DNA from 2 places in the Methylophaga marina genome. Region 2 is predicted to be linked to the other one. Evidence: riboswitches for the same ligand, from Rfam matches in the RefSeq annotation. Region 2 holds a riboswitch; the other holds the start of a gene.
What was found. Region 2 has a riboswitch for thiamine pyrophosphate ahead of QUE24_RS04895 (TonB-dependent receptor). Riboswitches for the same ligand answer to the same signal wherever they lie in the genome.

Region 1: linked by a shared signal. The riboswitch ahead of thiC (phosphomethylpyrimidine synthase ThiC) and the one ahead of QUE24_RS04895 (TonB-dependent receptor) in region 2 are both predicted to bind thiamine pyrophosphate.

What each region holds. Positions count from the first base shown of each region.
Region 1 is NZ_AP027741.1:2,779,045-2,794,725, reverse strand. Features, by position in the region: gene QUE24_RS14150 (flagellar basal body-associated FliL family protein) at 1-154, shown strand, start outside; gene thiE (thiamine phosphate synthase) at 158-1,609, opposite strand; gene QUE24_RS14140 (thiazole synthase) at 1,697-2,494, opposite strand; gene thiS (sulfur carrier protein ThiS) at 2,496-2,711, opposite strand; gene QUE24_RS14130 (FAD-dependent oxidoreductase) at 2,701-3,780, opposite strand; gene thiC (phosphomethylpyrimidine synthase ThiC) at 3,780-5,591, opposite strand; TPP riboswitch at 5,694-5,799, opposite strand; gene QUE24_RS14120 (Smr/MutS family protein) at 5,893-6,447, shown strand; gene QUE24_RS14115 (hypothetical protein) at 6,485-7,084, shown strand; gene QUE24_RS15885 (SPOR domain-containing protein) at 7,096-7,275, opposite strand; gene QUE24_RS14110 (SPOR domain-containing protein) at 7,272-8,225, opposite strand; gene QUE24_RS14105 (YiiD C-terminal domain-containing protein) at 8,336-8,449, shown strand; gene QUE24_RS14100 (YiiD C-terminal domain-containing protein) at 8,446-8,778, shown strand; gene murI (glutamate racemase) at 8,852-9,637, shown strand; gene QUE24_RS14090 (hypothetical protein) at 9,648-10,124, opposite strand; gene QUE24_RS14085 (AI-2E family transporter) at 10,244-11,326, opposite strand; gene QUE24_RS14080 (DUF4336 domain-containing protein) at 11,451-12,149, shown strand; gene QUE24_RS14075 (LysE family translocator) at 12,161-12,610, shown strand; gene QUE24_RS14070 (hypothetical protein) at 12,622-12,780, shown strand; gene QUE24_RS14065 (FlxA-like family protein) at 12,771-13,127, opposite strand; gene QUE24_RS14060 (glutamine synthetase III family protein) at 13,590-15,681, shown strand, end outside.
Region 2 is NZ_AP027741.1:948,494-964,174, forward strand. Features, by position in the region: gene QUE24_RS04825 (DUF934 domain-containing protein) at 1-209, opposite strand, end outside; gene QUE24_RS04830 (nitrite/sulfite reductase) at 196-1,848, opposite strand; gene QUE24_RS04835 (DUF3465 domain-containing protein) at 2,165-2,608, shown strand; gene QUE24_RS04840 (DNA-deoxyinosine glycosylase) at 2,608-3,144, shown strand; gene QUE24_RS04845 (catalase) at 3,185-4,633, opposite strand; gene cysN (sulfate adenylyltransferase subunit CysN) at 4,862-6,307, opposite strand; gene cysD (sulfate adenylyltransferase subunit CysD) at 6,308-7,210, opposite strand; gene QUE24_RS04860 (phosphoadenosine phosphosulfate reductase domain-containing protein) at 7,223-7,429, opposite strand; gene QUE24_RS04865 (phosphoadenylyl-sulfate reductase) at 7,426-7,920, opposite strand; gene QUE24_RS04870 (sulfurtransferase TusA family protein) at 7,917-8,147, opposite strand; gene QUE24_RS04875 (sulfite exporter TauE/SafE family protein) at 8,135-8,935, opposite strand; gene cysB (HTH-type transcriptional regulator CysB) at 9,040-9,966, shown strand; gene QUE24_RS04885 (SRPBCC family protein) at 10,060-10,629, shown strand; gene QUE24_RS04890 (hypothetical protein) at 10,721-11,035, shown strand; TPP riboswitch at 11,109-11,212, shown strand; gene QUE24_RS04895 (TonB-dependent receptor) at 11,279-12,751, shown strand; gene QUE24_RS04900 (TonB-dependent receptor domain-containing protein) at 12,703-13,398, shown strand; gene QUE24_RS04905 (YkoF family thiamine/hydroxymethylpyrimidine-binding protein) at 13,450-13,707, shown strand; gene pnuC (nicotinamide riboside transporter PnuC) at 13,720-14,331, shown strand; gene QUE24_RS04915 (HAD family hydrolase) at 14,332-14,994, shown strand; gene QUE24_RS04920 (hypothetical protein) at 14,987-15,681, opposite strand, start outside.

The DNA.
Region 1 (15,681 bases), 1.3 Mb from region 2:
TGTGGCACCGGCGGCACCTTCATTCACAGATAATAATGAAGCTCAGTCAGATAACGATAAACCCATTCAGTACCAGGACTATCGTTATAGCCAGCAACACAAACTCAATATAGGGCCACAATGGGGTGAGGTTAACCCCAATGTAGACAAGTGATGATTATTGCCACATTGCTAACAATTGCTGGGTCACGTGTTGATAGTCATTTGCTTTTGTGATGGCTGTAATCATGGCCACTGAGCCCACCCCAGTTTTTCTGAGCTGCTCAGCTCTTTCAACATTAATGCCACCAATAGCCACGATGGGATAATGCCCGTTCAATAAATCAACCCACTGCTGCAGACGCTCAATACCCTGTGGCGAGAAAGGCATTTGTTTGCTGGTCGTTTCATAGATGGGACCTAAAGCAATATAACTTGGATTCACCGCCAGCGCTCTGGCAAGCTCCCAATATGAATGAGTAGAGACACCTAATCTCAAACCAGCCTCTGAAATCTGCTTTATATTCGCATCATGCAGGTCTTCCTGACCAAGGTGAACACCATAAGCGCCAGCTTCAATCGCCATTTCCCAGTGATCGTTGACGAAAAAATGAACAGGTTTGTTTGCTACCGTACTCATGGCTGACTGCAGATGCTGCTGTATTAAGTCTTGATCAGCCTCTTTCACTCTTAACTGTATCGTTTTGATACCTTCATCAACCAGCTTTTTAACCCAATCAGCACTCTCCACGACCGGATAAATACCAAGCTCAGGACAAGTTGGAAATTCCAATGTTTGACCAATCAACTCAGGCTGATAACACAATTTGGGAAAATCAACTAACGCGATATCTTGCTGGCTATGATGGATAAGCTGGTATGGCCCCACTTTGTGTGAAAGCCTTATGCCACGTGCGACATAGGCTTTGGCTAATACCATAGCATCTCGTATATCTTGTCCTGATGCTAAATGTGAAGCCAGAGATGAAGCCATAACGCATCCTGTTCCTCTTACCTGAACAGCTGTTTTTTCGTTATAGAGATAAAAATCAGCTAATGTAGAAGAAACGAAATCTATGGCCAAAGCATTGTCGCTATGCCCACCTTTAACTAAACAGACATCAACACCTTCTTGACGCAGTAGTTGTGCACCCATCTCTACACTGATATCAGGCTTTGTGAGCGCATAGAGCTCAGGCAAGTTGGGGGTCACCACCGTCACCAGAGGCAAAATCTCTTTATAGATGTAATTTTTGACATCCTCCGGTACAGTCATGCCACCACTGGTACTCCCAAGTACGGGATCAAAAATAACCGGACCGTTAAATTTATTCAGAATATCTTTGATACATTTAGCTATCTCAAGATGTGGAATTAGACCTATCTTTATCGCTTTAATATCAAAGTCTGCCTGACAATTTTCAAACTGTGCTTTCACTTTAGCAGGACTGACTAGGCCAAACTCTGTTAATCCTTCTGCACTTTGTTCTGTTAAGCCAGTAATTAATGAGAGTGGATGGCAACCATGATTCAGAACCGTCATGATATCTGCCGACATGCCAGCACAACCTTGGGGATCCAATCCTCCAATCAGTAAAACAGCCGGTTTTTGATTCTGTGTGGCGTCCACGTATTACCTCATGTGAATAATTCTTTAGAGCGCGCTTTGAAATAAGCACTCTGTATTGCTGGCATCACCTTATTTGCCGGCCGATACTTAGGCATGTTGTTGCCAAATGGGCTGATCTAAGGTGGGTGTGCTAGGTTTGGCATTGTCGCGTTTAGGCATAACACCGGCTTCATAAGCCAAACGACCGGCATTGATGGCATCAGCAAAGGCATGAGCCATTGTCTCTGGCTCAAGCGCTTCTGCAATCGCTGTATTTAACAGAATGCCATCGTAGCCTAGCTCCAGAGCTTGAACCGCGTCAGAAGGTTTACCAATGCCCGCATCAACTAATAAAGTCATTTCTGGCAAACGTTCACGTAATGTCTTTAAGGCATAAGGATTGAGTAATCCCTGACCGGTACCAATGGGTGCTCCCCAAGGCATTAATACTTCACACCCCAACTCTGCCAGTTTCTGACATAACACCAGATCATCTGTGCAGTATGGAAACACCTTAAATCCATCTTCGATTAATATTTTAGTGGCTTCAACCAAAGCAAATGGATCCGGTTGCAAATTATAGCTATCGCCCAACACTTCAAGCTTAACCCAGTCGGTATCAAATAACTCTCTGGCCATATGTGCCGTATTAACCGCTTCTTTGACGCTATAACAACCAGCTGTATTAGGCAAAAGATGGCAGTTGAGCTGCTCAATCATTTGCCAGAACTGATCCCCACTTTGTTTATCAGCAGAGGTTTGTCGTCGTAATGACACTGTAATGACTTCCGCCTGAGATGCTTTAATGGCATCGATCATCACCTTAGGTGAGGGATATAACGCCGTGCCAATAAATAATCGGCTACTGAGTGTTTGTCCATAGACTTGCCAATCAGATGCTTTCATCTCAACCTCCACTTATTGGAGACACAATATCAATACGATCTCCATCATGAATCACTACATCCTGCCAACGAGATTTAGGTAGCAGTTCATCATTAATAACAATCACAAAACGGCCCTGCACTTGTTGACCTTCAACAAACTGTGCCACGGTGTGTTCTGCATCAATATCCAGTAACTCACCATTGAATTGAATCTGTACGATTACATTAGATGTCATACAACGCTCCAAATTGTATTTGCCCACTCTGCCCTGCTAACAAATGACATAAATCATCAATAACGGCCGGCGCAAACAAATAGCCATGTCGATAAAAACCATTGATAACGTAACCCCAGTCGGTTCGTCTTATCGTGGGAAGATTATCGGGAAGGCCAGGTCGACAATGTGCAGCCATTTCCAGAATGCGTGCTTCAGCAAAGCCTTTATGCAAGCTGTACAAGGCCGACATTAACTCCAAACCACTTCTGACGGTTAGCTGAGAGCGATCATCACTTTCTATCACAGTGGCACCCAGTACATACTCGTTATTTGGACGTGGCGCCAAGTAAAACGGATAACGTGGATGCATCAATCGTATCGCGTGTTTGAAGTTCACTTCAGGCGCTGATACACGAATCACTTCGCCACGCACACTGCGCAATTCGGCTAAATTTGCTTTACCGCCATTGCCGCGACAGTCCAACACCACATCAAAGCTTTCTGCTGAACACTGCAGATAACGTTGTGTGAGCTTTTCGATCTCGGTCGAATTCAACTCACCGATCTCATCTGTTATCAGCCAATTAGCATGCAACTCGAGGAACGAAGTCAATTGCTGATAAAGCTGGCGATTATCAATGCATGATTCTTTTTCAAACCACATGGCTTGATCGAAGCGTTCAGCTAATTCTGGCTCGCGTAAACTCAGTGCCGCTTTATCCAGCTGAACATAATCACTGTCTGCCAGTACATGTTTGGCCCGTCTATCAAACCGTTCCATTTCGGCTTTATCACCCTGATGTGCTACGACTAAAGTGCCTTCATTCTGATAAAACACCCGGGCTTCTAACTCGCTGAGCCATTTAGGCCATAGCTGATAAGAACGCATACCAATCGTTTTCACTAAGGGTTCAGCTGTCACCGCTTCAGTTAATGGTGCAACCATCGAAGCGGCGACAAAACCAGCACTATCGCTACCGGTTTTGTCGTCTTTCGATAACAATGTCACTTGATAGCCTGCCCGAATCAGACGCCAAGCTGTCAGGCGTCCGATCAGGCCACTACCGATGATGAGATAATGGCTCATCAAACCTGGCGATAAATTTTGCTGCCGCCTTCCTTGAATTCCTGAGATTTCTCAGCAAAGGCCGCTTTCACATCATGTGAAATTTTCATTGAACAAAACTTGGGACCACACATTGAACAAAAGTGAGCCACTTTTGCTTTAGGTTGTGGCAAAGTTTCATCGTGATATTCACGTGCTGTATCCGGATCCAGACCCAAATTAAATTGATCTTCCCAACGGAATTCAAAACGGGCTTTTGATATCGCGTCATCACGGATTTGTGCACCCGGATGACCTTTACCTAAATCCGCTGCATGGGCTGCAATTTTGTAGGTAATGATGCCGGTTTTGACGTCATCTTTATTTGGCAGACCGAGATGCTCTTTTGGCGTGACATAACACAGCATTGCCGTGCCAAACCAGCCAATCATAGCTGCGCCGATACCAGAGGTAATATGGTCATAACCTGGTGCGATATCGGTCACCAATGGACCCAAGGTGTAGAACGGTGCTTCATGACACCACTCCAACTGCAGATCCATATTTTCTTTGATCTTATGCATCGGAACATGACCCGGACCTTCGATCATGACTTGTACATCATGCTTCCAGGCAATCGTGGTCAATTCACCTAAGGTTTTTAATTCCGCCAGCTGGGCTTCATCATTCGCATCAGCCTGAGAACCTGGACGTAAACCATCCCCTAATGAAAATGACACGTCATAGGCTTTCATGATTTCACAGATATCTTCGAAATGCGTGTAGAGGAAGCTCTCCTCATGATGCGCCAGACACCATGCTGCCATAATCGAACCACCACGTGAAACGATACCTGTTGTGCGATTCACGGTCAGTGGGATATGTGCCAAACGCACACCCGCATGAATCGTGAAATAATCGACGCCCTGCTCAGCTTGTTCAATCAAAGTATCTCTGAACACTTCCCAACTCAGATCTTCAGCCACACCATTAACCTTTTCCAGTGCTTGGTAAATCGGTACAGTTCCTACTGGCACAGGTGAGTTACGGATGATCCACTCACGGGTTTGATGGATATGTTTACCTGTCGATAAATCCATAATGGTGTCACCACCCCAGCGGGTGCTCCATACCATTTTTTCGACTTCTTCCTCAATTGAGGAGGTAGTCGCTGAGTTACCTATATTGGCATTTATTTTTACCAGGAAGTTACGGCCGATGATCATCGGTTCGGTTTCCGGGTGATTGATATTCGCTGGGATAATGGCACGACCTTCTGCCACTTCTTTACGCACAAACTCTGCCGTAATGTAGTGTTCCATATTCTCGGGTAACTCACCACGCTGGGCTAACGCTTCACGTCCCATACTTTCACGAATAGCAATGTATTCCATTTCTGGTGTGATAATACCCTGGCGTGCATAGTGCATTTGGCTGACGTTTTTACCGGCTTTCGCTTTGCGTGGTAAGCGACGATGATCGAACAAAGGAATATCAAAGTCCTGAGCATCTTGCTCACGTGTGTAGGCTGAACTGAACTCAGCTAGTTGTTCAGTATCATCACGCTCATCAATCCAGGTTTGGCGAATGAGCGGCAATCCTTTTTCGATGTCAATGCTTGCTTTGGGATCGGTGTATAAACCAGATGTGTCATATACGACAACAGGCTCGTTGGGAATAGCCGCCAATTCAGGATTGGCATTTGGTGTATCAGTCAAATGAATCTGACGAAATGGCACTAGCAAGTCGTCGCGACTACCTTTGATGTAAAACTTCTCACTCCCCGCCAAAGGCTCAGTCGTAATGCCGCTACGGTCTTTAATGTTAATAACTTTATTGGATTGTGTAGACACGTTTCTTCCCCTAAATGAAAACCACGACGGGGAAGATGAGATCGTTGCGCGAAAGCGAACAAGAAAACAGACACCAAACGAAAATGGATCTCGAGTGGAAAAACAGGTGTCCTGCTTGTTTCCTACGGAGGTTCTAGCCTCTTCAGGTTCAACGGGTTTCATCTCAGCCTTTCCGGATTATTCCGGTCGGGCACCCCGACAAGTGCTTTGCATGGTAAATCAAAAAGGATTTTTTACACAAGCCTCATCTGGCACAATGGTCTACTATTTTTTCTCCAAACACGCAGGCAGCATCAGGTTCATGGCCAATAAAAAAGACGACTCTGAAGAAGATGAATTTGCATTATTCCGAGAGGAAATGCGCGATGCCACCCGTATACGCCAAAATCGTCTGATTCATAACAAACCGAAACCGGTTGCTAAAGCCATTCGCCAAAAAATCATGGATGATGAATATCAGGGAGAAACCTTCTCAGATATGTTCTCTCCAGAGACGGTTGGTAATGAAGAATATCTTGAATACCGTGGTCCAGGAATTCAGCACAAACTGTTCGGCAAGTTACGTAATGGCAAAGTCCACATTGAAGCGGAGTTAGATTTACATGGCATGACCATTGCCAAAGCCGAACCATCATTGTCTGAGTTTCTGGAGTTTTGCCAGCAACAACAAATCCGCTGTGTACGCATCATCCACGGAAAAGGCTGGGGTTCGCGTGATAATAAACCCGTCTTAAAAAGCAAACTGAACCATTGGCTGCGCCAAAGTGAGATTGTGCTTGCGTTCTGTAGTGCAACTATCGACGATGGCGGCACGGGCGCGTTGTATGTTCTTCTGAAAAGGTTGTTTCAAGAATAAGTAAGCTAATAAGCCATACACAACAAAGGCATGAAAAATGGATTCATTGAGTACAGGCATCGGAAAAGTAGCACTTAGAACGGCTCTAGACAAAGTAATAAAAACTTATAGAAACAATAAGTTTGATAAATTAATTAAACGATTAGAGACAGGTGAAATAAATTTAACTGATAATGAACTCCAATCAGACGATTTTATTGCATGTTTCATTAAAACCATTGATGCTATTGATAAAGCTATTTCAAAAGAAAAGGTAGCTATTTTAGAGAACTTGTTTATTAATGGCATCGAAACTCAAGTAATTCGAAATACACCCACGTTGTATGAAGAGACTCTTTCTATCATTTCTGACTTATCTATTCGCGAAATAGAAATCCTATTCATTCTAAGTGAAGAGCTAAGCATCGAAGAAGCTCAAGAAGAATCAACCATTGTTCTTGAGCGTAATCAAAAAGCAAAAAAACGTATATGCCAACGCTATAATATTTCTGCTGTTTATACAGCGGCTTTGCTGCATCGACTAGAAAGAACAGGCTTGATTGTTGATGGCAATTTTATTGGTGGTCCTGAGTATTTTATGTCTCCTCTCTACCAAGAAATCAAAAAATTAATCCACTATAAAATCTGGCAAAGTTAAATAAATCATCTTTATTTATCTGACTCGCTGGAAACAACAAAACAAGGCTGCTTGTTCTGCTTAAGAAATTGACACAGTTTTGTTGCCTCGGGCTTATCTGCAAAATTACCCAGCTGTAGACGATAAAAATCTGGCTTAACAGTATCTTCAACGGGTTCGGTAATGGTTGTTTGGTATGTTTGCCCTTTCAAAGCAGCTTTTTTGTTAGTTGGGCCAAGGCGATATCAACTTGTTCTCTTGATTTGAATGCCCCTACCTGCACACGATAAACAGTCACTGCTTGCGGCTTGTCATCAGACACCTTTTGTTCGGCTTTAACTTTATGAGACTTTTCAGGCTTTTCGGTTGTGAGCGCCGTTAGCTTTTCAGGCACTGATTGGACAGTAGATAGTGCCATTACTTCTGACGTTGGCTGAACAACCTTAACGTCAGATTTTTCTGTGATTTCAGGTAATCCAGGTGGCGCATCGTTAATCGAGTGGTTTTCACGGTTAGTTAACATCAAAGCATTCGCTTTTTCGATCTGGCTAGCACTTAACTCATCTTTCAGTTGTGCCTGTTTCACAATAGCCTGTGGGTGGTTTTGTTGACTCGCCAAGCTAAACCAGGAATAGGCAGCAACGTTATCCTGCCTGACACCATCGCCACTGAGTAGCATTTCACCCAGTTGGTATTGCGCATGAGCATCGCCTTTTCTGGCGGCTTTTTCAAACCATTGAAAGGCTTGTTCTTTTTGCTGTTCTATGACTGTTTTTGAGGTTTGTTTATCTCTGAATGCCGCCGTCAACATATCTGCTTTGGCTAGCTCTTCAACCGTTAATCGGTTTCGTATTGCTAGTCGATCAATGGAGGCTTGTTTATGTTTCTTTTCACTGGCTAGGGTTAACCAGGAATAGGCAGCAGCATTGTCTTGTTTCACTCCCTGGCCGTTTAATAACATAATGCCTAACATCCATTGCGCCTCAGCGATATTCTGCTCTGCCGCTTTATGCCATGCTTGATAAGCAGTATGAAAATCTCTGTTTTTATATGCCGCAATGCCATCCTGAACGTCGTCTGCAAAAGCAACGCCAGTATAAAACGCAAGTAGCAACAATACGCCAGAAATTGACCATCGTGTTCTTTGCAGAGATGTTTTCATTGTGATGTGAACCTTCTCAACTGGCTGCTGAATATGAGGGATAGCGTAAAGACTTTTTCAACTAGTGAGAAGACGTTATTATTCTGACAATCCATCCGAGCAGTGAAACGATGACACCTGAACAACTACAGCAGTACCTGTATCAACACATTCCTTTATCAGCAGCCATGCAGGTTTCTGTCACAACCTTGGCAGATGACCATGTCACACTCCAAGCCCCCTGACGCCCAATATTAACTACCATGAAACCGTATTCGGTGGCAGTGCCTCAACATTAGCCATCTTATCTGCATGGTCACTATTAAATACACGACTCCATAACGCCGGTCTGGACTGCACACTAGTCATTCAACGAAACTCGATGGAGTATGAAAAGCCAATAAAGGGCGAGTTTACTGCGACTGCGTACATACCCATCACTGAAAACTGGGAAAAGTTTTTACGTGCTTTTGCACGAATGGGAAAAGCACGAATTACTGTGGTATCGACACTAAGACTTGAGACTGACCGTGTGGGTTTGTTTCAGGGTGAATTTGTGGCTCTGCAACGCTAACCATTAACACCATCTACGAATAGATCAAGTACAATCGTCGATTTTTTATTCTCTATAATAAACAGAACTCATCATGGCTGACGCAAGACCGATTGGTATATTTGACTCTGGTATCGGCGGCTTGCCTATTGCCAAACAGATTAGAGAACGTATGCCAAACGAGCATCTCATCTATTTGGCTGATACGCTGCATGCACCCTACGGTGAAAAAAGCGAAGCCTACATCCTCGAGCGTTCCGTCACGATTACCGAAGAGTTACTCCGTCGGCAAGTCAAGGCCATTGTAGTCGCTTGTAATACGGCGACCCTGGTCAGTATTAAAGCACTACGGGAACGTTATTCATTGCCGTTTATCGGCGTGGAGCCAGGGTTACGCCCGGCTGCATTGAATACAAAAACGGGCGTCATCGGTGTGTTAGCCACGGCAAAAACACTCACCAGCCAGTCATTTCATGATTTAGCTGAGCGCGTCGCTATGGGTGCTTGGATTGAAATACAACCCTGCCCTGATCTGGTGATTTTAGTAGAAACATTAGCGTTAAGTTATAAGGACACATACAACACCGTTCAACGTTATATACAACCTTTACTGGATAAAGGTGCCGATACGCTCATCCTTGGTTGTACACATTTCACTCATCTCAAAGCCGTTATACAACAGGTTGCCGGACCGAATATCACCATCATCAGCACGGAAGAGGCTGTCGCCCGTGAGGTCGATAGACGATTAACCATGGACAACCTTCACGCTGAAGTATCTGATCTGGGATCAGTGCTGATGTTAAGTAATAGCCATAAAACAGTTTTTGAAAAACAAGTGACAACGTTGTGGGGTAAAGCGGATATACAACTTTTTTAAAGGCTTCAATTCATTCTGCAGGTAATGTTAAGTCAGTGAAGACGTGATCAGCTGCTTGTCTCATAAACACATCTTCTCTAAAGTTATCTACAAAACAGGCGTTTAGCGTAACATCCTCATAAAGCCAATAGATATAGCCACTTTGTTCTACTCGGCGACGCCAATTATATCGACACTGCACCCATCCCTCTTCCAATGCTGAAATCAGCCTGGGTGCAGACTGTGCTGTTTTATATGCCAATGTCCGCTCAGTCAGAGAAAAATGAAAGCGGTCAATATAAAAATCCTCAGTGTCTAAATGAAACTGAATACGCTTATGCTGCTCAGGCTCACCATGCATATCCAGCACAATGCGTTCATCCGCTAGTGTATTTGCTGAAGCAAGACACACCAAGGCTCTGTCAGGCTGATGCAAACGCTGTCGTTTATCAGCTTCACTGCGCTGACTTTTATCCCACTGTGTCAAGAAAGTTTGTACGATAAGCATATGATGATTACGTTTTAGATAAATTCATCTCAGTCAAATGCCCTTTTGTAGCCAACGCTGATGTTTTTGCTGCAATTACTGACAATTTTTCACCATCAACAAGCCCGGTTTGACGAGCTTTAGGGGCTTTTCTGTATGGGCGTCTCATGTAAGCTTCTTGGCCAGGCGGTTATCAGGGCTTTTAATAATGTTGCCAGTGGAATGGCAAAGAAAACACCCCACACACCCCATATTCCACCAAAAAACAAAACGGCAAGAATGATAGAAACAGGATGCAAATTGACAGCTTCTGAAAATAAAACCGGCACTAACACATTGCCATCAAGCGCCTGAATAATACCGTAAGCAATCAATATATAAGCAAACTGTTCGGTGAGCCCGAATTGAAATCCCGCTACCGCTGCAACAGGTAATGTAGCGACAGCAGCACCAATAAATGGAATTAACACAGAGAAGCCCACCAAGACAGCCAACAGTGCGGTGTATTGCAAGCCAAAGAATGAGAATGTCGCATAACTCACCGTACCAACAATCGCAATCTCGACCACTTTGCCACGCACATAATTAGCAATTTGATCATCCATTTCACTCCAGATGCGGTTCATCAGCCCACGTTTTTCCGGCATGAATGACAGTACAAATCCAACCAGTTTTTCCCGATCTTTCAGCATAAAGAAAACCAGAATAGGCACTAATACCAGATAGATAATCAAACCAATCACATTACCCAGCGAAGCAATAGACAAAGACACCGCCCTTTGCCCATAAACCGTGAATTGTTTTGCGGTGCTGGAAATCCAGCTTTGAATTTCATCAGGTTTGATTAAATTAGGATAATGATAATGAAGGTTGACCAGCCAGTCCTCACCATTGGACAACATGTTAGGCGTTTCCTGCACCAGGTTAACCAACTGATTCCACAACAATGGCATTAATAAAAAGCCCAAAGCCAACATCAAACCGATAAACCCGAGGAAGACTATGGCTACCGCCACCATATTGGGTACACGCCTGCGGGTCAGCATATTCACGACCCCCTGTAACAGGAAAGCAATCACCAACGCCGTAAAAAATGGCGCCAACATCCCGCCCAACCAGATAACCACAGCAAAGCCCAGCACTAAAACAATGAGCAGAATAACGGCTTCTTCATCAGAGAAATAACGTTCTGTCCATTTGCGTAAAATTGATCGCAGTGTCATTGGTCGCTTTATCCTCAGCTATAATTGATTCGCAATAGCGATATTCTGTCACATCAGAACTTAACACGTTGAGAAGAAATCAGCGATGACATAGATATCGTTCATCTTGAACCATGGAGTAATTATGCACAGCCTGGGGAAGAAAATAAGCTACATTGATGGTGATAGCGTCCGCTTTTATACCCTCCCATACACCACGCGAATGGTCGTCATTCGCTTAGCAGATGGTTCGCTATGGTTGCATAGTCCCATTCAATTCACGTCTGATTTAGCTAAACAAATAGATGCACTGGGTGAAGTACGTTATTTGGTTGCACCCAATAAATTACATCATTTATTTTTAAAAGACTGGCAACAGCATTACCCATCAGCCTTAGTATTTGGCACAGAACAAGTCTGCCAGAAACGCCCGGATATTCACTTCAATGGTGTACTTACTGCTGATTGGGTTCCACCATGGCGTGATGACATATCACAGCTCTTATTTACAGGCTCAAAGGTGATGCAGGAGTGTGTGTTTTTTCATCGCAGCAGCAGAACACTCATTGTGACCGATTTAATTGAGAACTTTCAGGCACACTCTTTCACTCCTATCAAGCGCTTGCTCGCTAAAATCGCCGATGTTTTAGCCCCTAACGGCAAGATGCCGATTGACTGGCGATTAACGTTTAAGAAGCCAATTGCCCGCCAGCATCTGCAGCAAATTATTGACTGGCAGCCAGAAAAAATTGTCATGGCCCATGGTGAAGTGATTGAGGAGCAAGCAGTGACATTTTTAAAATCCTCATTTAGCTGGTTAAATCTGAGTTCCAGTACTAAGTAATCATGACGCTGATGAGTGATAATTTGATGATGTTTATAGTGACATCGATAGTACTGGCCCTTGCACCTGGGCCGGATAATCTTTATGTCATCTCACAATCAGCATTATACGGGGCCAGAACTGGGCTCATCATCACGCTGGGCTTATGCAGCGGTTTGATTATTCACATTGCGGCGGTAGTGTTTGGCCTGGCTACCTGGTTAATCACTTCACCCATGACATTTGTATGGCTAAAAATCATTGGGGCTGGCTATTTGCTCTATCTAGCATGGCGTGCATTCAGGACACCAGTAATAACAGCTTTGACTGATACAAAGAGATTAGACACTTCACTCAGCTTGCTTAGAATCGGATTCTTAATGAATGTCAGCAATCCTAAAGTAGCGCTTTTTTCCTGGCATTTTTACCACAATTTATTGATACATCAGGCGTATCTGTATCGTGGCAAATTGTCTATTTAGGGCTGATATTTATGCTGACTGCATTGATGATATTCAGCGTTATGGCATTGACTGCAGCCAGTATGGGTAGGTGGTTAATTGCTTCCAGTCGAGCTCAGCGCATCTTGCAGTCACTCACCGCCCTTATCTTTACCTTATTAGCGGCTCGATTACTGTTTTATCAGCTATAACTGTCTATCGTAGTGCCAACTTTGGTGTCCGATGTAGCTTCTGACGAATTGACCGTGGTGTTGGATGGCGTAGCAATGGCTTGATCTTTTTCTGCTGCTTTTTCTTGTTGTTTTTTCAAGGCTTCCAGCTGTTGAATTTGAAGCTGAAGTAATTGAATTTGTTGTTGTATGGCTTCTGCTTGCTTTTCGGAATCTTCACCAGGATTTTTCAACAATGCTTTGAGCTCATTAAACAAGTCCACCATCTTTTTCTTTAAAGCCGCTATACGCGCGTCCAGAGATGAGCCTGTTGAGGCAGCGTGTTTAGTCGTCCCATTGCTTCGAACAGATGACAGATCAATATTCATATATGACTCCCTACCATGCCTCATTAGCGTCCATTATGTTTTGCATCGACAACAACATGTATTTCTTTAACATTTGTTTGAAAAAAACGAAAACATCTCTTTCTGCCATACACGATTTATGTGACAAAAATAGGTCTTCATAACTGAAATTATTTGCTCTATATTGATAGCTGTCACACATTAAATAGTTCAATAAAGACTCATATCGACCACGCTTGAAAACCTTTCCGCTAAATGTCGTGCCGTTCATATCACTGATGATCTTTATATTGATAATCAATATGTTGATATGGTTATTTTCTATTTTAGTGTTACATAAACAAAGACGATGGGATGCTCGCGTCGGGATACAACCGTGCTAACGACAGCACTATTACATGCGCAATCAATAAAATTGATGCGCCAAAAAGCGACTGCGTTTATCACATTAACAATTAATCATCAGCGATTAAGGGATAGAAAATGAGTGGAAATGAATCTCGCCTGCAAGCGATTTCAAACATTACAAACCGTCAAAAAACAACTGTTCACAAATCTGAACCGATAGATAAAATCTGGGCGACAGATGTTTTCAATCTGGCAAAAATGGAGGAAGCATTAAATAAGTCTGCCTTCAAAGCCTTTAAACAGACTGTTCAAACAGGTGCCCCATTAGATCCAGCCGTTGCCGATGTTGTGGCTGCAGCCATGAAAAACTGGGCCTTGTCTAAAGGTGTGAAGTTTTTCTCTCATATTTTCTACCCGATGACCAATATCACCGCAGAAAAACACGATGGTTTTATTGTGACCAATGCTGAAGGCAATGCGATTACAGAATTTTCTGGCAGCTTATTGATTAAGGGCGAGCCTGATGGTTCGTCTTTCCCTAACGGTAGCTTACGCATGACCAATGCGGCTCGAGGCTATACTGCTTGGGATCCAACCAGCCCTGCGTTCATTATGCACACAGAAAACGGCTCTACGTTGATGATCCCAAGTGTTTTCATGTCATGGACCGGTGAAGCACTTGATAAGAAAATCCCATTACTACGGTCCATCTCAGCCATGGATCGTGCGGCCAGGAAAGTGCTGGCTTTAATGGGTGAAACCGAGATTGCGCCGCTTAACTCAAGCTGTGGCGCTGAGCAAGAATATTTCCTGGTCGATAGTAATTTTGCTCTAGCACGTCCTGACCTGCTTTTAGCTGGTCGAACATTATTTGGCGCTGCACCAGCTAAAGGCCAACAGTTTGATGACCATTACTTCGGTGCTATCCCGGAACGTGTCCAGGTCTTTATGCAAGACTTCGAAGACCAGTTATACCGCTTAGGTATTCCTGCTAAAACCCACCATAACGAAGTCGCTCCCGGTCAATTTGAGATAGCCCCTTATTTTGAGTCAGCCAATATTGCTGCAGACCATCAACAATTAATGATGACCTTGATGAAAGCCACAGCAAAAAAACATGGCTTCATGTGTCTGCTACATGAAAAACCTTTTGCTGGTGTTAATGGCTCAGGTAAACACGTTAACTGGTCGGTCAGCAATGCCACACAAGGTAATTTATTAGATCCAGGTAAAACACCGCATGATAATCTGAATTTCTTATTATTCTGTGGCGCAGTTATTCGTGGTGTACACAAATACGGCCCCTTGCTTCGTGCAGTGATTGCTTCTGCCTCAAACGATCATCGTTTGGGTGCGAATGAAGCGCCTCCAGCGATTTTATCGGTTTATCTTGGTGACCAGTTAGAAAAAGTATTCCATGACATTAAAGCGGGTGATATTGCGACCTCGAAAAAAGGTGGCGAGATGGATCTGGGCCTGTCACAAATTCTAAAATTTGAACGTGATCCAGGTGATCGTAACCGTACATCCCCTTTTGCTTTCACCGGTAATCGCTTTGAGTTCCGTGCTGTGGGTTCATCCCAATCGGTATCTGGCCCCTTAGTGGCCATGAATACAATTCTGGCTGACTCGCTTGACTGGACTGCTGAGAAGTTAAAAGCTGAATTAGATAGCGGCAAAGATCAAACCACTGCAGTACTGGCCGTTCTGAAAGAGTTAATGGAACAACACGGTAATGTTGTTTTCGGTGGCGATGGCTATTCTGAAGAATGGCACAAAGCGGCGGTAGACGTGCGTGGTCTGAAAAACTTACCGACTTCTGCTGATGCTCTGCCTTACCTTCGTGATGAGGCTATCCGTGAGTTATTCTCTCGCACTGGTGTATTCACACCTGTCGAACTGGAAAGCCGCTTTGAGGTATACGCCGAGCAATATATTCTTTCTATTGAAGTGGAAGCCAAGCTCGTAGTTGAGATGGCAAAAACGCTGATTTACCCATCCGCATCGCAGTATCTGACAGAACTGTCCGTCACCCATACCAGTATGGCGGACATGGGAATAGAAATGAATAATTCCGTGGTGAGTCTGATTGCTCAGGAAACCAATGCTATGTTGGCCACGGTCAGCGAACTTGAAGCGGCTTTAAATAAGCATGACTTTGATTCAATTGAAGCACATATGAACTTCTGTGCAAATGATATCCGTCAGTTGATGGATAAAGTGCGTT
Region 2 (15,681 bases):
GAGAAATGAATTAAATCTGGCACCACTTCTTCCAGAGGATCATCACCGCTCAGACGAAGGCCTAATTCACCTTCATGTTTCACCAGTGTTTCATGTTGTTCCTGCCACCGGGCTAAAGAAACGGTAATATTGCCAGCAATCAGATCTGAATCATCATCCAGATGTGTCCAATTATCTTCGATGATTTCACGATCTTTAATTATCTGCATATACACGCTCCTTAAATGGATCAATACCTAAACGACGAACTGTGGCCAGGAATGACTCATCTTCATGGCGTAAATCGACATAGGCATCTAATAAATGACCAACGGTGTCGACTACGTCCTCTTTAGGTATCGCCTTACCTAGACGCTCTCCAAGAGAGGCATCTGCCTCAGAGCTACCGCCAAGTGTGAATTGGTACCATTCTTCACCTTTCTTATCGACACCCAGAATACCGATGTGACCTACACTCTGGTGAGCACAACCGTTCATGCAGCCTGAAAACTTGATCTTGATATCACCTAAGTCATAAAGATAGTCAAGATCACCAAACCGTTCCGCAATCTGTTTAGACAGAGGAATAGACTTAGCATTAGCCAGACCACAATAATCCAGACCAGGACAGCAAATAATATCGGTTAATGTATTCACATTTGGTGTAGCCAGGTTGTCAGCCTCAAGTCTTAACCATAGGGCATATAAATCAGCCTGCTTCACATCCGCAAACACCAGGTTTTGAGTGTGCGTTGAACGCACTTCACCTAAGCTGAACTCATCAGCCAGATCAGCAATGACGTCAAGCTGATCAGAGGTCACATCACCCGGCGCAACACCTGGCGCTTTAAGTGATACATAAACCGCACGATAACCGGGCTGTTTATGAGCAAACGTATTCTGTTTCGCCCAGCGTGCAAAAGCATTATCTTCAGCCAAGGCTTTATCAAAACTGTCATCCGCTGCTGCATCAGCATCGTATTCAGGCTCTGTGAAATACGCTTTCACACGATCAATTTCTTTTTGATCTAAAACGAGTTGATCACGAATTTGTACCCATTCAGCTTCAACCAGTTCACGGATATGATTGATACCGTGCTCACGAACCGTGATTTTAATACGTGCTTTGTATTTGTTATCACGACGACCCAGGCGGTTATAAACACGCAGAATCGCTTCCAGATAGGAGAGCAAATCCTTTTTCTCAAGGAAAGGTCTGATTTGTTGACCAATGATTGGCGTACGACCTAAACCACCACCGACAAGCACTTCAAAACCGACTTCACCTTCGTGATTTTTAACCAGATGTAAGCCGATATCATGCAATTTAGTGGCTGCACGGTCTTCTTCAGAACCAATAACGGCAATTTTGAACTTACGTGGTAGATAGGCAAACTCAGGGTGGAAGGTTGACCATTGGCGAATAATTTCAGCCCACGGGCGTGGATCTTCTATTTCATTGGCATTGATACCTGCAAACTGATCAGAGGTCGTATTACGAATGCAGTTACCACTACTTTGAATAGCGTGCATTTGTACAGTGGCCAGTTCAGCAAGAATATCTGGCACATCCTCTAACTTCGGCCAGTTCATTTGGAAATTCTGGCGCGTCGTGAAATGCACAAACCCTTTATCGTAACGGCGTGAAACGTCTGCAATTTTACGAACTTGTTGTGAAGACATCAGTCCATAAGGAATGGCAACACGTAACATGGGTGCATGTATTTGGATATACAGCCCGTTCATCAGTCGTAAAGGACGGAACTGTTCTTCAGTCAGCTCACCCGCCAAGAAACGACGTGTTTGATCACGGTACTGCTCTACCCGCTGCTCAACCATCGTTTGATCATACTTATCGTATTGATACATTTAAGCTCTCTAAACTCTAAATACCGGACCCGCTATTATAACCGCCGCGGTATATAACAGGAAATTATAAATACCAATATCTATATTGATAAATTCATTAATACCGCGTCATTACTATCATTTAATGCAACCATGAAATATACGGTTATTGTGTGGCATTGTTGATGACTTTTTCATTGTGCGCGTCATTTTCAGTATTCCATTAGATTTCATCTTGAGACTTCTAGTCAGATGCTTAAGTGTTATCAGAGTGGGCTCTTTGTCATTGATAAAAATCGTTATACTGACGCATTTATCGCTAAACAGGGTTCTTGGCATGTCTAAAGCAAGCCGACAAAAACAGCGTTTATGGCTGGTTATCGCTTTCGGTTTTTTAATTTGGGGGGCCAGTCATTATCAGCCTTACCAGCAAAACGTTAATAAAGTTGATACAGCATCGATATCATCACTTTATCAACAACAGAAAAGTGATGTCTTAGTCGAAGTAAAAGGGACGGTGAGTCGGATTCTATCTGATGATAATAAAGGCAGTCGTCATCAACGTTTTATCATTACCTTGCCGGATAAGCTGACGGTATTGATTGCTCATAATATCGATCTTGCACCTCGCATTGACTCTCTCAACATGGGTGATGAAGTACATATTTTTGGTGAATACGAATGGAATGACAAAGGGGGCGTCATTCACTGGACGCATCATGATCCTGCCAACAAACACCCTCATGGCTGGATTCGCCATAAAGGTCAGCTATATCAATAATGTCTGAGAATCTAACGCGCTGTTATAGCTTTCCGCCCATTGCAGCAACATCTGCAACAATCCTGATCCTCGGGTCCATGCCAGGTGCAGAATCATTGCGTCAGCAGCAATATTACGCCCACCCTCGTAATGGCTTCTGGCCAATTATGCAAAGTCTGTTTGCTATCTCGACATCATTACCGTATCAACAACGCTGCGAACAACTCACCCACCAACACATAGCGGTATGGGATGTATTAAAAGCCTGTGAAAGACCTGGCAGTCTGGATAGTAATATTGCATCAGACTCGATTGAAGCCAATGACTTTAATGCCTTTTTTCGGCAACACCCCAATATTCATTCTGTATTTTTTAATGGTGCCAAAGCTGAGCAAATTTATATTAAATCTGTTCTGCCAACATTAGATAAAATATGGCAAAAAATACCAACAGAGCGCTTGCCATCCAGCAGCCCAGCCCATGCTGCTTTGTCATTAGAAGAAAAACAAACCATATGGCTTGAACAGCTAAGTAGTGTAAAAAAGACTAAGCAATAGAAAAGGGGCGTGTTTCACGCCCCTTTCATTTCAGACTAGATTAAGCCTTTAGTGCAGCTGCTACTCTGGCAGCATAGTCCGGGTCAGCTTTTTCAAATTGAGCCAACATACGTTGCTGAATAGATGCATCACACTGTCCAAGACCACCAGCAATATTGTCTGCTAATTGCTGTTTCTGATCCTCACTCATAATACGAAACAAATTACCCGCCTGCGTGTAATGATCATCTTGACCTGTATCAAAACGATCTAACCAAGCACCAGCCTCTACGGGCATAGCGGGTTCCGCTACACTTGTATCTGGCTTAGGCGCATTATCACGATCATTAGGGAAGTAGTTAGCCCCACTCGTCTGATGATGATTACCGCCAGCAGGACTTAACCCCGCCATCGCCCCATCACGCTGATAATGATTAACCGGACATTTTGCCGCATTAACAGGTAACTGATTGTAGTTCACGCCAACCCGATAACGGTGGGCATCCTGATAAGCTAACAGCCGTCCCTGCAACATTTTGTCAGGTGATGAGCTGATACCGGGTACAAAGTTACTCGGAGCAAAAGCGGCTTGCTCTGTTTCAGCAAAATAATTGTCTACATTGCGGTTAAGCTCCAGTTGCCCGACCTCAACCAGAGGAAATTCATCATGTGGCCATACTTTGGTTAAATCAAACGGATTGATCTCAGCATCACGTGCTTGTTGCTCCGTCATAATCTGTATTTTGGCTGTCCAGCTCGGGAAATCACCGCGATCAATAGCTTCCACTAAATCCTGCTGTGCTCCATGAGGATCAGCCACTGCAGCTTCCTCGGCTCTCAGTGTTTTGATGCCTTGATTAGTTTTAAAGTGCCATTTAAACCAAAACCGTTCGCCCTTATCATTCCAGAAACTATAGGTATGTGAGCTATAACCATTCATATTGCGGTATGAAGCAGGAATCCCGCGGTCAGACATCAAAATAGTCACCTGATGTAATGCTTGTGGGTAATTAGCCCAAAACTCATAAGCCATTCTTGGGTCAGGCACATTAGTACGCGGATTCTTTTTTTGTGAATGAATAAAGTCTGGAAACTTACTCGGATCACGGAGGAAAAACACCGGCGTATTATTGCCTACCATGTCGTAATTGCCCTGCTTAGTATAAAACTTCACAGCGAAACCTCGTGGGTCACGGGCATAATCATGTGAGTCCTGGCCACCACCTACGGTTGAGAAGCGAACAAAGACCTCTGTTCTCTTACCTTCATTCTGTAAGAAATCCGCAATAGTGAGATCTTTTAAGCTTTTTGTGAGGGTAAAGGTTCCGTAAGCCCCGGTACCACGTGCATGGACCACGCGTTCAGGAATTCTCTCACGGTTGAAGTGAGCCAATTTTTCGAAGGTGTAGTGATTGTCATAAGTCAAAGGTCCTCTTGGTCCGACACTGATACTATTATCATCATCAGCGACTGGGGCGCCGGCAGATGTCGTTAAAATTGTTTTGGTCATCGTTCTATCCTTTCTGCTGCAAATCATGTTAGGCAAATCAATTGCACACAACAGAGTCTATGGATTTTCAATAGATTTGTATAATTGTTTATTATTTAATTATTGATTGATAAAATCGATTTATATAATTAATGACACGTCAGTCTAAAACTCATTTCACTGTTGCTTAGACATAAAAAAAGCCAGTCAGCAAATACTGACTGGCTTTCTTGAACCACTTTTTGTGAATTATTTGAGAAGTTGACTCAAATCTTTCGCATCCCAATGAGGGAAATGTTTACGAATGAGTGCATTCAACTCCATTTCAAAGGCAGAGAATTCACCCTCAGCGACCACTTCGTGATTACTTGATACTGCATCTGTAATCATGCCAGCACCAATCGTGACATTGGTCAGGCGATCAATAATGATAAAGGCCCCTGTAGTCCGGTTGCGTTTATATGAATCAAACACAACGGGCTTGTTTAATGAAAACTCACATAAGCCTATTTCATTCAGTTTCAATTCACTGGCTTTAGTGTGCTCAAGTGTGTTGACATCAATTTGATAATCAATGCCCGTTAACGCACCACCCGCATCATTGACACCCACTTTGATGCTGTATTGCTTGTTTGGCAGCAAGGGTTGTTCTGTCATCCACACGACCATCGCTTTAAACTGGCTTGAGACATGTGGTTGGTGATGATTGCTATGCACAAGCATGTCACCACGACTGACATCGATTTCATTTTCTAATGTGACGGTGATCGCTTCGCCAGGCACGGCATGATCCAAGTCACCATCGTAAGTGACAAGCGCCTTCACTTTACTCTCTTTACCCGATGGCAATACGGTGATGTCATCACCCGGTTTTAAGATACCCGATGCCAAAGTACCGCAGTAACCACGGAAGTTCAGATTAGGACGATTCACAAACTGAACCGGGAAACGCATATCATCGAAGTTCGGATCTTTATCTACATCGACGGTTTCCAGGATTTCCATCAGGGTTTGCCCTTGATACCAACCCATTTTCTCACTGCGATTAACCACGTTATCGCCCACCAACGCTGACATAGGCACAAAGTGAATATCTTCCAGTTCTAATTCTCGTGAGAATTCAGTGTAATCATGGCGAATATTATCAAACACTTCCTGACTATAATCCATCAGATCCATTTTATTGATAGCCACAACTACGTGTTTAATGCCTAATAAAGAGGCAATAAAACTGTGTCTGCGAGTTTGTGTTTGTACGCCATAACGGGCATCAATCAGGATAATCGCTAACTGACAACTGGATGCACCTGTCGCCATGTTACGTGTGTACTGCTCATGTCCTGGTGTATCGGCAATGATGAACTTACGTTTCGTCGTAGAGAAATAACGGTAAGCCACATCGATTGTGATTCCCTGCTCGCGCTCGGCTTGCAAACCATCAACCAACAACGCTAAGTCAACCTGTTCGCCGGTAGTACCAGACTTGGCACTGTCACGCGTCACGGCTTCCAATTGATCTTCGTAGATCATTTTCGAGTCATGCAGAAGGCGGCCTATCAGCGTACTTTTACCATCGTCCACGTTACCGCAAGTTAAAAATCGCAACATTTCTTTATTTTCATGCTGCTTCAGATACGCTTCGATGTCTGTGGCAATCAGGCTATCTGATTGATATGAACTTGATTCAGTAGTCATCTAGAAGTAACCCTCTTGTTTTTTCTTCTCCATAGAACCCGCTTGATCGTGATCGATAGCGCGGCCTTGACGTTCAGATGTCGTTGTCAGCAACATTTCCTGGATGATTTCAGGCAAAGTATCTGCAGACGATTTCACGGCACCTGTTAGTGGGTAACAACCCAAGGTACGGAAACGGACTTTTTCCATGCGCGGCTCTTGGCCTTCAGGTATACGCATACGATCGTCATCGACCATGATGGTCAAGCCGTTGTAGTCAACAACCGGACGTTCTGCTGCATAATAAAGTGGCACAATTGGAATCTGTTCCAGATAAATGTATTGCCAGATATCAAGCTCAGTCCAGTTGGATAATGGGAAGACACGGATGCTTTCGCCTTTATTCACTTTACTGTTATAGATGTTCCAGAGTTCCGGTCGCTGTGCTTTTGGATCCCAGCGATGGTTCTTATCGCGGAAAGAATACACACGTTCTTTTGCACGCGATTTTTCTTCGTCACGACGAGCTCCACCAAAAGCGGCATCAAAACCGTATTTCGTCAACGCCTCTTTCAAGGCATCGGTTTTCATAATATCCGTATAGCGAGGGTGATCGAATGGGTTGATACCGGCTTCTTTGCCTTCTTGGTTGGTATGTACAATCAGTTCGAGACCCAGCTCTTTAGCCTTTTCATCACGAAACTTGATCATTTCCTTAAATTTCCAAGTGGTATCGATATGCATCAATGGAAATGGGGGTTTACCAGGCGCAAAAGCTTTCATAGCCAAGTGCAACATGACGGCGGAGTCTTTACCAATCGAATACAGCATTACTGGATTCTCAAACTCTGCTGCCACCTCACGCATAATATGGATGCTTTCAGCCTCCAATTGCTTTAAGTGTGTTAATTGTTTTTCAGTCATTATCTTTCTCGGTTAGTTAGATTTGACATGCAAGCCGCATTCTTTATTTTCAGGATCTTCCCACCACCAGCGTCCGGCACGAATATCTTCGCCCATGGTGATGGCTCGTGTACAAGGCGCACAACCAATACTGGCGTACCCCTCATCGTGTAAGCTGTTATAAGGCACGTCGTAAGCTCTCAAATACGCCCAAACGTTACCATTCGACCAATCGGTCAATGGACTAAACTTTGTAATCCGTGATCATCATCCCACTCTGATACAGGCAGTTCTGATCGTGTTACAGATTGTGAACGACGCATACCCGTTATCCAGGCTTTTTTGCCAGATAGAGCTCTGTTTAACGGCACGACCTTTCTAATACCACAACATTGTTTTCTTAATTCGACACTATCGTAAAAGGCGTTTGGTCCATTATGAGTCACAAACGACTCAACATCCGCCGTGTTAGGGAAATACACCTCTACTTTTTTATCGTAGTGGCTGTTTAATGTTTGCATGAGCTCGTAGGTTTCTTTGGGCAAACGGCCAGTATCCAGAGTGAATATGTCGATGCCTGGCGCATGCTTACAGATTAAATCCATCAGAACCATATCTTCTGCACCAAAGCTGGTCGCCAGCGTTGCAGGCAAATAGTTCTGCTCAATGTCTTTTAACACTGCAATCACAGCATCAATTTTGGCGGCTAAAGCCGGTTTTATTTCACTCATTGTTTTCTTCTCACACGAATTGTTGTGGTTAATCCCTCTGAAGAGGTGATCGCACACTCCTGTCCATCCTGAGACAGACTATTAAATACTTCATCAACCGCATCCCCCGTATTGACAAGCAAATCTACCGATTCCTCTATGGCAATGTGTTTTAATGCTTCACGGGCTTTGATGTAATGCATAGGACAGCCAAACAGGGTCAAATCCACCAACGTTATATCAGACATTTTATGCCCACCAATACCAGTATTACCGCTAATAATGGACGCATTACCTGGTCTGAAATACGCACCCCAAGATGGGTGCCGATAAAAATGCCAGGTAATGAGCCGGCTAATAAATACATCAATAATGTCCAGTCTACTGTACCGACAGCTGAATGCCCGAGCCCTGCAACAAAGGTAAGTGGCACAGCGTGAGCAATATCTGTAGCGACAATTTCTACCCCTCTCAGACGGGGATACAAAAACAATAGAATGACAGCACCAAGCGCACCCGCTCCTACAGATGATAATGTCACCATGACACCTAAAAGCGCACCTGTTATGACCGTAATCATTGCTTTGTTTAGTTCGTTTTCACGAATATCGTAAAGCACACTCACAACGGGGTGGTTTTCCTTGGAGCGTAATAATCTTCCTAAAGGTGCTTTTAATAATAAAGCACTGGATGTCAGGATCAGTGCTACGCCGAGCACTTTAGTAATCAATTCATTATGATTGCCATCATGCATCCCCGTGGCATTCATAAACCATAGAGTAGCTAATGTTGCTGGAATACTCCCCGCAGCGAGGCGCCAGACCACATACCACTTTACGACCCCGTGTCGCCAATAAGACCAAATACCACCGGCTTTGGTGATAGCAGCAAATAATAAATCCGTACCAACCGCAATAGCAGGTTGTATATGAAAGATAAAAATGAGGATGGGCGTCATTAAAGACCCGCCTCCTACACCGGTCATGCCGACCATGATGCCGACAAACAGTCCAGCAAGAAGAAAGCCCCATTCCATCTGTTTTACGCCTTGTATGTTACGAAAATGCTGACAAGTTTACCAAAGGAGAATATTCTATCAATGAATATTATTTACTATCTTTATAAGAAAAACATATATAGATGAAAATTCAGCAATTAAAGTATGTACGTGAAATTGTACGTAGAGGCCTCAGTATCTCGTCAGCAGCGAATGCATTACATGCATCACAACCCGGTGTCAGCAATCAGGTGCAGCAGTTGGAAGAGGAGCTGGGTTTACAAATCTTCGAGCGTCACGGCAAACGCTTGACTGGCATTACGCCTATTGGTCAATCAGTTATCGAGATGGCAGAGCGCGTTTTGCAGGATGTGGAAAATATCCGTCAGTTAGTGGCAGACAGTAAAACAGAACAATCTGGCACCTTGTCTATAGGCACCACACATACTCAAGCTCGTTATGCCCTACCTAGTGCGATAAAAAAGTTCTCTGAACGCTACCCTAATATACATTTGAACATGGTGCAGGGGACGCCGACTGAGGTAGGTGAAATGGCGGCTACCGGAAAGGTTGATCTGGCAATAGCCACGGAAGGCCTGGCTCAATTCGAGTCACTCGCTATTTTGCCATGTTATGAATGGAATCGTTGCGTTGTTGTTCCGCCAGAACACCCCTTATTATCAGTGAAAAAATTGCGACTGGAAGATATCGCCCAATATGAAATTCTGACTTATGTGATGGGTTTTACCGGTCGCGCCAAACAGGATCAGACTTTTATTGAAAAAGGTCTTCATCCCAATGTCATTTTCACTGCTACCGATGCAGATGTGATTAAAACCTATGTCGAGCTGGAGATGGGTATTGGCATTATCGCCAGTATGGCATTTGATCCGGATAAAGACTCCCCGCTTCAGGCATTGGATGCCAAACACCTATTTCCACCGAGCGTTACACATATGGGTATTCGCAAAGGCAGCTATCTTAGAAGCTATATGTACGCCTTTATCGAGTTCTTTGCTTCACACCTCAATCGAGCAGCGGTGGATAAAGCCATTAACCATCAAGGATAAATTCACATTCCCTCAAGGCAAACACCATGCTAACTTAGCACCTTGCTGTAAACAGCAATCAAAATAACTTAAGAGAAATATCAGGATAATAGAATGAAAAAATGGTTAAATTTAATAGTTGTTTCACTGGCGTTTTTGCCTGCACTTGTGTTTGCACACGGTGCGCCTCGCCTCCAAGTTGAAGAGAGCATTGTCATCAATGCTGACCCAGCGACTGTCTGGAAAGCCATCAACGATTTCGGTAAAGCAGAAGCCTGGATTCCCGTTGTTGAATCAACAGAATCTGAGGGTGGTAATGCACCAGGAGCGACTCGCACTCTCACATTAAAAGGTGGCGCCACGATTTCTGAAAAGCTCAAAAAGTATGATGATGAAAAAATGAGCTTTATGTATCAAATTACCGATATCAGTAGTGCTGGAGAAGTTGATGACCATGGTGAAATGCATGAAGTACCAGCGTTTCCTGTGAGCAAATATAAATCATGGGTCAGTGTTGAAGCGACTGATGGTGGTTCAAAAGTCACTTGGTTAGGTAAGTTTTTCCGCGCTTATCACGGTAATGGACACCCACCCAAAGAGCTTGATGACGATACGGCCAAGAAAGCTGTAACGGGTTTATATCAATCCACACTTGCTGACTTGAAAACTAAGTTAGAAAAATAAGTAGATAAAGAAAAAGGCATCTTCGGATGCCTTTTTTGTATGCGCTGCATTCTCTAAACTATGCTGATCCAGACTAAAAAAGATAACAGCCGTGAATGCCTCCATTGAAAAGATCAAATCGCTACTTCAGCAAACCCTAGCAGAGCTTCCTCCCTCTCAACACCATCTGATTGATGAAGTGTTCAAAGAATTATCCACTCTCAGTCAGACTCTGTCTGGCTCTCAGAGCGATGAGCCTCAGCCTACCATCGATAAAACTACGGGTTGTTATCAATTTGAAGGGAATAACGGCTTTTATTGTCCTCACTGCTTTGATAATCAACAACGCAAAGTGTCGACACAACGAATCAATAGCAAACTCCGGATTTGTACCGATTGCCGTAGTAGTTTGAAACGTCTGAATTAAATACCACTGAAGCTGGTAATAATTGCTGCACTCTTTTAAAATAATGCTATCTCACTAGCAGCAATTGTGATGTGAATTTGCCTCGGGGTGGCGAAAGCCTGAGATGCTTCTCATAAAGCGGACCCGACGAACCTGATCCAGTTAATACTGGCGTAGGGACAGGCTGAAATAGATCTTTCTCTACACCGAATTGGTGTCTCTCGATTTATTCCCCTGTCCTTTTTGATTCAAAAAAGGATAACCATGAAAGCAAAAACACTGGCTATAGCCATAACAACGGCTATGACATCTCCCATGATATGGGCTGAAGTGACGCCTGCTGACTTACCCTCCATGATCGTGAGTGCTGACTTTCGTCCGAACGATGCTCATGACACTCCGGTGAGTTTAACCACGATTGATAAAGACACTATTGATTCTCGTGGTGCTCAGCATATCGAAGATGTGCTCAATCTCGCGCCTAATGTCAATGTCTCCAGCGGTGCATCACGAGGACAATATTTCCAAATTCGTGGCATTGGTGAACGTAGTGAATTCCAAGCACCGCTTAATCCGTCTGTTGGTTTATACATAGATGGCATAGATTTTAGTCGCAGTGGCGGTGCGGCTACCTTATTTGATATTGAATCTGTTGAGGTATTACGCGGTCCACAAGGCACCCGTTATGGTGCAAATGGCATGGCTGGCACCATCAACTTAAAAAGCACTGAGCCAACGAATGATTTGAAGATGAAGTTTGAATCAACTCTGGCGACCTACAATACCCATGCAGAAGGCATTGCTGTTGGTGGACCGTTAATTGAGAATACCTTACTAGGACGTTTTTCTGTCCACAGCTACAAATCAGATGGCTTCATGGATAACGATTTTTTAGGTAGAGATAATACTCAAAATCGAGATGAAATTACGGCTAGAGGTCACCTTAAATGGCTTGCTACAGATGACCTAACTATCGATCTTAATGTATTACACTTAAACATTGATAATGGCTACGATGCTTTCACACTTGATAACAGCCGTAACAGCTTGTCAGACCAACCTGGCAAAGATGCTCAAAATACCAATGCCTTTGCTTTAAAGGCCGATTATCGTGCGAATGATAAAGTACAACTCCAATCAAACCTCAGTTATTCAAAATCTAATCTAGAGTACAGCTATGATGACGACTGGTCTTATAAATCACAATTTGATGCAGGACTCGATCCATACAGTGGCTTTGATCAGTATAAACGTAAACGTGAAAATACAGCCTTAGAGTTCAGAGCATTATCTAATGAGAATGGACGAATCTTTGCTGACACTACTGACTGGACATTAGGTGTCTATGTATCAAAACAACGTCAAAATCTGGATCGCACATATTACGAAAATGTTCTTACAAGCGATGCCGTTACCGGATATGTGACAAAAAACAGTTATGAAACTGTTAATACAGCACTGTATGGTCAATTAGATACAGCACTCACCGACAAACTTACGTTGATAAGTGGTCTCAGAGCAGAATATTGGGAAGCTGACTATAAGGATTCAGCAGGTCTTTCCGATGAGCCCGATGATTTGATGTTTGGAGGCAAGCTAGGGCTTGAATATGCTATCAATGAAGATCATATGGCCTTTACAACCTTATCTCGTGGCTACAAAGCGGGGGAATCAACGTTGAACCTAGAATTAGTGATGACTTACGCTCTTTTGATACAGAGTCATTATGGAATCTAGAAGCTGGCTTAAAGTCATTCTGGCTAGACGGTGACTTAATAACATCTTTGACAGCTTTTTATACACGCCGAAGTAATGCTCAAATAAAAAACTCAATCAGTGTACCTAAAACATCTGGACCTGGAACCGATTTTGTTGACTATTTTGTGAATGCTGAAAAAGTTAGGAATATAGGTCTTGAAGCTGAGTTAGATTGGTTTATTAATGAAAAATATCGTGTTATTGCATCATTGGGTCTCCTAGATGCAAAACTGGAAGATTATGAAAACCCTGAATTATTAGAAGAGGGTATCAAATTGAGTGGCAGAAGAATCGCACACGCCCCTGCCTATCAATTTAATCTGGGAGGAGAGTATTACTTTGCCCCAGGCTGGACTTTTAAAGCCAATATGGAAGGAAAGGATGAGTTTTATTACTCAAACAGCCACAATGCAAAATCGCACTCTTATGTTCTCTACAATGCCAGCATCGAATACAAAAAGGATGAGTGGAAAGTCACATTATGGGGACGTAACTTGTTCGATAAAGACTACTATACGCGAGGTTTTTACTTTGGTATCGACCCGTCAAAATCTTATGCTGAAGAAACCTACACTCAATACGGTGATCCACGTGTCGTAGGCTTAACATTAAGTTACGACTATTAATATCTAAAGAGGGCTTTAAAGCCCTCTTTTTTACGAATTAAGGAAGAAGATATGCGCGTCTCAGTTGATATCAGTTTATACCCTCTGACTGAACAATTTGTCGAACCGATTCTGGCTTTCATCAAAAAGCTGGAAGATAACCCAAAACTAAATATTTCACGGAATAACCTAAGCACACAAATCTTTGGTGAATACCGTGATGTGATGGATGCCATGGATAGTGAAATTGAAGCGGTGTTTGAACAATTACCGCACAGTGTGTTTGTGTTGAAAATGATCGGAAACGATCGTTACCACGTAGAAGATTAAACGAGTTCTCTGATGATAGATGCCGCAATCAATGGTCTGCTGGCCTTATCCGCTTGGGAAGTGACCGCCGCATTACTCGGTATGGCTTATGTCATTCTGGCGGCGCGTGAATCACAGTGGTGCTGGCCAATGGCGTTTATCAGTACACTCATCTACACCGTGTTATTTTGGGAGGGTCAGCTTCCCATGCAAGCCCTGCTCAACTTCTATTACATGGGTATGGCGATTTATGGCTTCGTTTTATGGCGACAACATCAGCAAAACAATGATGAGTTAGTCATTCATAGCTGGTCATTGAATGCCAATTTGCAATTCATCGTAGCAGGCGTCGTGATTAGCTTTTTAGTAGCTTATTACCTGGATATCAACCAAGCATCGCAGCGTCCTTACCTGGATGCTGGCATCACCGTATTTTCTGTGATGAATACCTGGTTGATGGCCAGAAAAGTCCTGCAAAACTGGTTTTATTGGATCATTATTGATGCTGCTTCCGTCGTGTTGTATTACCAGACGGGTTATTATGCAACGGTTGTCTTGTTCTCAATCTACACTGTGCTTGCTACCGTTGGTTTCGCCAACTGGATCAAGTTATATCGTCAACATCCACTAACTCAGACTCACTAAATGCAAGCGGTTATTTTTGATATGGATGGGCTGCTGATTGATTCAGAGCCGTTTTGGAAGCAAGCTGAGAAACGTGTATTTTCAGCCATTGGTGTTGAAATCACCGATGCACTGTCTGCCAAAACAATGGGCATGACCACACGTGAAGCCACTGAGTTCTGGCTTGAACATGCAGGCTTGTCGCTCAGTCAGGATTCGATGGAACAAGTCGAAAATGATGTGATCGATGAAGTCGCCTCATTAACAGCTAGCCAAGGTCAGGCTCTACCCGGTGTACATAACTTGCTGGAACAACTCAAACAACACAGACTTAAAATTGGTCTGGCAACTAATGCTCCGGCACGTCTCGTTCCCGTCGTATTAGAACGGCTAGATATCACGGCATTTTTTGATAATTACGTCGCCGATGATGATGTTGAACAGGGCAAACCCCATCCTGCCATTTATCAACTAGCGCTACAGCGCATCAACGCAAAAGCAGATCATACCCTCGCATTTGAAGACTCTGTCACGGGTATGACAGCAGCGATCGGCGCAGGTATCCGTACTGTTGTTGTACCTTCAGCAGCCAATTATCACTTACCACACTATGATGCCGCCGTATTAAAGCTGGAAAGCCTGAATGGTCTGGCACTCAAAGAGCTGCACGATTTATTTAGCTAACATGATCGCTAAGTAAATCAAACAACGGTGGCTGCTCCAACCATTGCTTCAGCTTGCTCTCACCCAAGACATTCATCAAAAATAACAATACGCGGTAACTCAGACGACAAGCTGAAAGGTCAGGAATGGGTTGATACTGTGTGTATATTTCGACAAAAAGCTTGGCATGTTGTGGGCTGAGTAAATATTCCAGTAACACCCACTCGAGTTCACGCGGCGCTCTGACAAAGGCATCTAAATCCAAGACGGCTATGGTCCCATCATCACACTGACGCAGTTGATCCCAGCGAAAGTCTGGCATGATCGGCACAAACTGCTCTGGTGACAGTGTTCGACATTGTCCATAACTCATTTTTAGTATGTCAGCTGGGATCGGAATACCATTGCGATCTGATAATAACTGAATGGTCTGTTCCAGCCTTATAGGCCAATCATTTGCACTAAATATGGGCTTTTCAATGCTGCCCCATTTTGTAGATAGGTGTTGATGTAATTTGCCCCAGTGATGGGCAAGCTGAGTTACAGTAGTGTTATCGATCTGATTTGCACTCAGATCCACACCTTCAAGATAACGAACCAAGACATAATGCCCAGCCTGTTCAGCTACCACCTCAGGAACGGCAAACCAGCCCTCGCGTTGCAGAAACTGACTGATAGATTGCGTGCGCCCTAAAGAGTTTGGAAAGT